2 linked regions of the Paludisphaera borealis genome follow. The protein of the gene in region 2 interacts with the protein of the main gene of each other region in a pairwise test. Links are inferred from orthologs where the notes say so. Each region holds a gene or a part of one and is shown on either strand. Other genes may lie near its edges.

Region 1 (3,290 bases), 230 kb from region 2 along the record:
GGCAGCTCGGCCGTGGCTTTCTGGAGTATGAGGCTTTGCTCGGGCACGGCTTGGAGGACGCGACGTCCACCGGCCTCGCGAGCGATCGCCATATGGTCGAATTCGGGGTCGAAGCCCAGGAGCGACAGCTTGAAGCCATTCTGGCCGCTCGCCTTGCCGTGACAGGCTCCGGCGTTGCACCCCGCCCGGGTCAAGATCGGTTCAATGTCTCGCTCGAAGGTGACGTTGGCGGATGGATCGGCTCCCGAAGCCAGAGTCCCTGACAGGTGACTCGCCCCGATGACAGCCATGAGGCTGAAGATGACAGCACGCATTATAATCGCCCCAATCCACTTGCAACGCGGTCTGGTCGGACGCCGGATTATAATCGACGCGTCGAATTTCTCCAACAATTATCCGACACCCGCATTCGCCGTCTTGAACATGGCGGGCGATTCGCTTCAGAACGACAGCCCCATTCCATGTAATCCTCGAAATCCTCCGGCACCGCATCCCATGCGGGGCCATCCGGAAAACCTCGCTTCTCGCGTCCCCGGCCTCCGTACGGCCAGGATTTCCGAGGCGTGCGGGCCGACTCGGCGATGGATTCGCCGTCCTGCCTGAGCAGCTCTTCTTCGCAGATGATGACCCCGAACGAAGAGGTCTTTGAGACGGCCCTGGGCTTCCTCGACCGTCGCGGTGGTCATGGAACTGCTGCCGCATCGGTGGAACGGAGGCGTCGCGGCCGCGTTTTGATCGCAGTCTCACCCCTCGTCTACGTTCGAGGCGGCGCGATCGAGGAGGTGGGGGAGGCGTCGTCCGGTCACCGGCGCGGAGCGAGAGGCTCCGCGCCGGAGAGGAAGTGCAGGAGGACGGGAGGCTCAGCCGCGGACCTTGGGGCCGGGGCCGTAGACGGCGTCGGCGCCGAGTTGCTCTTCGATGCGAAGGAGCTGGTTGTACTTGGCGACGCGGTCGGAGCGGCTGGCGCTGCCGGTCTTGATCTGGCCGGCGTTGGTGGCGACGGCGATGTCGGCGATGGTCGCGTCTTCGGTCTCGCCCGAGCGGTGGCTGATCACCGACGTGTAGCCGGCGCGATGGGCCATCTCGATCGCTTCCAGCGTCTCGGTCAGGGTGCCGATCTGGTTCACCTTGATGAGGATGCTGTTGGTCGCGCCCTGGGCGATGCCCCTGGCCAGGCGCTCGGTGTTGGTGACGAAGAAGTCGTCGCCGACGATCTGCACCTTGTCACCCAGCGCCTTGGTGATCGCGGTGTAGCCGGCCCAGTCGTCCTGGTCGAGCGGGTCTTCAATCGAGATGATCGGGTACTTGTCGACCCACGAGCCGAACAGGTCGATCATCTGCTGGCTGGAGAACAACTTGTCGGGAGCCGACTTCCAGAACTTGTAGCCCTTCTTGTCGCCTTCGTCGAACAGCTCGGAGCTGGCGCAGTCGAGCGCGATGGCGATGTCCTTGTCGCGGCCGGCGGTGTAGCCCGCCTTGTCGACGGCGTCGAGGATGAACTTGACGGCTTCCTCGTTGTCGAGGTTCGGCGCGAAGCCCCCCTCGTCGCCGACGTTGGTGTTGTGGCCGGCCTTCTTAAGGACCGCCTTGAGCTGGTGGAAGATCTCGGCGACGGTGCGGATGCCCTCGGCGAAGCTCTTCGCGCCGATGGGCATGACCATGAATTCCTGGAAGTCGATCTTGTTGTCGGCGTGCTTGCCGCCGTTGATGATGTTGGCCATCGGCACCGGTAGGACGTGGGCGCCGGCCCCGCCGATGTAGCGGTAGAGGGGCAGGCCGTGGGCCTTGGCGGCCGCCTTGGCGGCGGCGAGGCTGACGCCGAGGATCGCGTTGGCGCCGAGCTTGCCCTTGTTGGGCGTGCCGTCGGCGGCGATCAGGGCGCGGTCGAGGCCGATCTGGTCGCTGGGGTCGCGGCCGACGACGGCCTTGGCGAGCGCGCCGTTGACGTTGGCGACGGCCTTGGTGACGCCCTTGCCGGCGTACCGCTTCTTGTCGCCGTCGCGAAGCTCGACGGCCTCGTGGATGCCCGTGCTGGCGCCCGAGGGGACGGCCGCGCGGCCGAGCGTGCCGTCAGCCAGGACGACGTCGACTTCCACGGTCGGGTTGCCGCGGCTGTCCAGGATCTCGCGTCCGTGCACCTTGGCGATGGCTGAGGTCGATTGACTCATGTTGGTCCTCAAATTCCTTAATGCAATACGATCCAGAAAGAGAAGAGACTTTACGTATCCGGTTCGTTCGACGGTTTCGAGCGAGTGGCGTCTCCAGCCGGCGATCGCGACCCGAACGGGGTCGACCGCCGTCATCTTTGGTGACTGGATTTTAATCGATTGCGGCGGAATCGGCGACGGGTTCCGCGAGTGGATCGTCGAGTCGACGCGGGGGAACTCAAGTGCGGGCGGCCCCGCCCCTCCGGTGCATGCGGCATCAGGGGGTAGGGGTCTCCTTGTTGAAAAGGCGGAGACCGCCACGCGGTGCGGCTTCACGGTGCTCGTTCTTGAGGGCCTTCGGGAGGATCGGCCGGGTTGGGTCGTCGGCCGATTGAATCCTCGAAGCAAGGAGCGCCCGGAGCGGGGTCCGTCGGCGATGCGCCGAGGGGCTTCGTTCCGGGCGCTCGTCTGGCCCGTCTCGGAGAAGCGGCCGCCCCGGTCCAGCGACCCTTTCGGCGGCTCTATGGGTATCGGCGGCCCCGACGCAAAGGCTTGACCCTGGTCGCGAAATCAACATTCGGGAGGCGGCTCGACCCGCAACAGGGGTACGACGTACTTCTTGAGAAAACGCGGAGAATCCGGCCCCAAGTGTCCTCCCAGGTAGCCGGTCGAGCTCATCCGGGGCGACCAGCGGATCTGGCGGAGCTTCTTGTACGCCGCCACCCGCGCGGGGTCGTCGGTCCCGGCCTTGGGACGGAGGAAGCCGACCCGGCCCGCCCCCGAACACCAGACGCGGTCCGACGTGCCGAAGATCCGCGTGCCGGCGCCCAGGAATACCACGTCGAGCGGCGACCAGAAGACCGAGACGTCGCGCCGGACGCTCCCGAGCGCCTTCGTCAGGTCGTACCCCGGCGAGAGGGCCGGTGCCAGCAAGACCACCCGCTCGACCACCACCCCCGAGCCCGACAGCCGCTCGAGCACCTTGACGATCACGGCGCAGCCGCCCGACTTGCCGACGAGGAAGATCGGCTCGCCCGGGTGCGCGTCGTGGTGGAGCCGCAACGTCTCGGCGACCTCGTCGGCCCGGGCGTCGCAGTTGGCGGCGTTGGACAGGTCGGCGTACCACCGGCCCACCCCGTGCCC
Region 2 (3,225 bases):
ACCCCGCGATACGCCGGATCGATCGCGTCGACCGGCTTCGAACGATCGGCCCCCCGCGCCGGCGTCGTTAGCGACTCGCCCATCAGGCTCGCCAGCGCCGCGCCTCCCAGCCCGAGGCTGGTCCTCGAAAAGAAGTGCCGCCGATTCCCGCGCAGTCCGGGGTCGTTCAGGAAGTCCATGAGCGCTCGCCTCGCTGTTGGGGGAGGGCGAAAAGGGGTCGAGGCCGGACTTCCAGCTTAACCACTAGCTGCGCTCGGAGGAAGACGAGGCGTCAACGCGACCCGGTCGATCGCCAGGGGAAGTCGGCGGCCTGGTGAACCACGCCCGTCTTCTTGTCCTGGACGAACACGGCGAGCCGAAGCTTCTCGCGCTTCCATGAAGGCTCGATGATCAACGGGAACCGTTGCGTCGCCGGCGACTTGCCGTCGAGCTCGATGAACTCGTATTTCGTCAGCCGAGCCGGGTAGCGCGCGACGAGCGATTTGCCCGCGTTCTCGCCCGAGGGGACGTTGGTGGTCACGCCGTCCTCGCGGAGCACGGCGCAGACCAGGAGCGGCGTCTTCTCGACCCGCGTCGACCGGCTCGACACCGTGATCGCGGCCATTCCCGTGAGCCCGTCCGGCTTGACGTCGAGTGCGACGTCGAGCCCCACGCCGGGCTTCTTCGCCAGCGCCTTGCGGATCGCCGCCTCGGCCCCGGTGGGGTCCCGGCCGTTGACCGACTGCTCGCCGTCGATCATCAACATCGGCGTGTAGTAAAGGCCGTACTCGGCGTTCTTGGGCTTCTTGTAGAGTTCGTTGTACGTCGCCTGCCGCTGGCTGTAGAGCGGGTCGGAGAACACGTCCTTCCACGGGTCGTTAAAGTAGTCGACGTGGAAGGCGATCGGCACGATGCGCTCGTTCTTCTCGCCGAGTGCCCCGAGGATCTTCTCGGCCGTCGGGCACATGTCGCACCCCTGCGAGGTGTACAGCTCGACGAGCACCATCCGCTTCGAGCCGTCCGGCTCATCGGCCCCCTCGGCCCGACCCAGGCCGAACGCGATCAACAACGGCGCCGCCAGCGCAAGGAACTTCGTCCGACGACGCATGAAGAAGACTCCCTTCCCAATCGCCACGCACGCACGATTCGCGACGGCGAGGATTTTGAGGATTACGACGGCCGCTCATAAGACGACCCTCGCCGCCCGCATATTCGCTCGTCGCCGCTCACGGCGCCGTCAACCGCCGACCGATCCGGCCAAACGGCGGAGGCCGGCGGTGGGGCCGTCGGGGGCGCCGTAGATGGACGAGCCGGCGACGAAGACGCGCGCGCCGGCGGCGATCAGGCGGGGGGCGGAGTCCTGGTCGACGCCGCCGTCGACTTCCAGCTCGCAGTCGGGATTCACCGAGTCGATCATCCGGCGGATCGCGGCGATCTTGGCGAGGGTGCCGGGCAGGAACGACTGGCCGCCGAAGCCCGGGTTCACGGTCATCGCCAGGACGAGGTCGAGTTCGGGGAGAATCTCCTCGAGCATGACCGCCGGGGTCGCCGGGTTGATCGCCACGCCGGCCTTGCGCCCGAGCTTTTGGATATGCTGAATCGTCCGGTTGAGGTGCGTCGCCCCCTCGACGTGGACGATCAGCGAATCGGCGCCGGCCTCGGCGAAGGCGTCGAGGAAGTCGTCGGGCTTGGCGATCATCAGGTGGACTTCCAGCGGCAGCCTCGTGACGGGTCTCAGCCACTTCACCAGCACCGGGCCGAACGTGATGTTGGGGACGAAACAGCCGTCCATCACGTCGACGTGAATCCGATCCGCGCCGGCCGCCTCGACCTCCTTCACCTGCTCGGCCAGCCTCGACAGGTCGGCCGAGAGGATGGACGGGGCGATCTTGATGGCGCTGTCGGCGTTTCGAGGGATCATCGCGGGTGAGGCTCCAGGTTCCGTCGTCGAGGTTAAAAGCGTGAAGGATGCTCGCGCGTCAGGAGATCTTGGCGACGAGCAGGGTCTGGTCGTCGTGCGGGTCGAGGTTATCGGTGAACCGGCTGATGCCCGCGACGATGGCGTCGACGATCTGCGAGGCCGACATGTTGCAGCCGGCGAGGATGCCGTCGAGCCGATCGGAGGTGAACTGCTCGCTCTTGCCGTTCATGGCTTCGGTGATGCCGTCGGTGTAGAGCACCAGGATGTCGCCGGGGCTGAAGGTCACCTTCGACTCGGCGTATTCGAGGTCCTCGAACAGCCCGAGCGGCGGCCCGCCGACGTCTTCGATCGAGAGCACGACGCCCTGCGAGCACTTGCGGAGCCGGGGCGGGTTGTGCCCGGCGCAACTGTAGGTGAACTCGCGCTTCGCCGGGTCGTAAATGCCGTAGAACGCGGTGACGAATACCTCGTTCTCGGCGGTGTACTGCGACGCGAGCCGCTGGTTGACGTGCTTGAGCAGGGCGGACGGCGGGTCGGGGCTGCCGGGGTGTCCGTGGGTGAGGCTGTGGAGGATCGCCATCATGACGGCGGCGGGGGTGCCGTGGCCGCTGACGTCGGCGATCAGGAAGCCCCAACGGCCGCCGGGAAGCTCAAAGAAGTCGTAGTAGTCGCCGCCGGCCCACTGCGAGGTCCGGTAGTACGTCGCCAGCTCGACGCCGGGGATCTTGGGGAGCGTCTTGGGCAGCAGCGAGCGCTGGATGTCGGCGACGACCCGCAGCTCGCGGTCGACGATCTCGTAGGCGCGCTTCAACTCCTCGCTGAGGACGAGGTTCTGGGTGGCGCGGCCGAACAGGCTGCTGAGCCAGACGCGCTCGGGGAACTTGTCGCGCTCCCACGCGCCGGGCTCTTTCCGCAACGTCACGACCATGTTGAGCCCGACGCCGCGGTCGAAATGGGGGACCGCCATGAGCGATCGGAAGCCGTTGAGGTATTCGAACGCCGGGTCGTCGGGCGAGAGCAGCGGGGTGATGTCGTCGATGATCCGGGGTTCGTCGCCGTAGAGCAGGTCGCCGAGCAGGCCCCCTTCAAGGAGCGGGAGCAGTTCCTTCTGCTTCCACGGGTCGATGGTCTCGGTCCAGGTGCTCGACCGGGTGATCCGGTACTTGGGGAACTCCAGCCCCCGGCGGCTGAGCGAGATCCAGCGATCCGACGGCATCATCTGGCGGACCCGCCGGCCGTAGCCGGCGACCATGGCCTGCGGATCGGTGTGCGTGCTCATCTCACGCATCGTCTCGGTGATCGCCGCCAGCCGCTCCAGCCAGTCT

What was found.
Region 1: the proteins of rpe (region 2) and eno interact in binary tests that used the Escherichia coli proteins (3 or more experiments, as listed by UniProt). The link is inferred for Paludisphaera borealis from one-to-one orthologs.

The regions. Positions count from the first base shown.
Region 1 is NZ_CP019082.1:4,609,732-4,613,021, reverse strand. The notes cover bases 15-2,987. They hold eno (phosphopyruvate hydratase), read right to left. Parts: upstream 2,169-2,987; coding sequence 861-2,168; downstream 15-860. Other genes in these bases: BSF38_RS17865 (serine aminopeptidase domain-containing protein), read right to left, coding at 2,718-2,987; BSF38_RS17870 (hypothetical protein), read left to right, coding at 2,167-2,703; BSF38_RS17880 (DUF1549 domain-containing protein), read right to left, coding at 15-290. In the rest of the region: more of BSF38_RS17880, read right to left, coding at 1-14; more of BSF38_RS17865, read right to left, coding at 2,988-3,290. UniProt on the Escherichia coli protein: Catalyzes the reversible conversion of 2-phosphoglycerate (2-PG) into phosphoenolpyruvate (PEP). It is essential for the degradation of carbohydrates via glycolysis.
Region 2 is NZ_CP019082.1:4,379,957-4,383,181, forward strand. Bases 59-2,966 are described here. They hold rpe (ribulose-phosphate 3-epimerase), read right to left. Parts: upstream 1,901-2,966; coding sequence 1,217-1,900; downstream 59-1,216. Other genes in these bases: BSF38_RS17075 (DUF1501 domain-containing protein), read right to left, coding at 59-179; BSF38_RS17080 (DUF1223 domain-containing protein), read right to left, coding at 272-1,087; BSF38_RS17090 (PP2C family protein-serine/threonine phosphatase), read right to left, coding at 1,959-2,966. In the rest of the region: more of BSF38_RS17075, read right to left, coding at 1-58; more of BSF38_RS17090, read right to left, coding at 2,967-3,225. UniProt on the Escherichia coli protein: Catalyzes the reversible epimerization of D-ribulose 5-phosphate to D-xylulose 5-phosphate.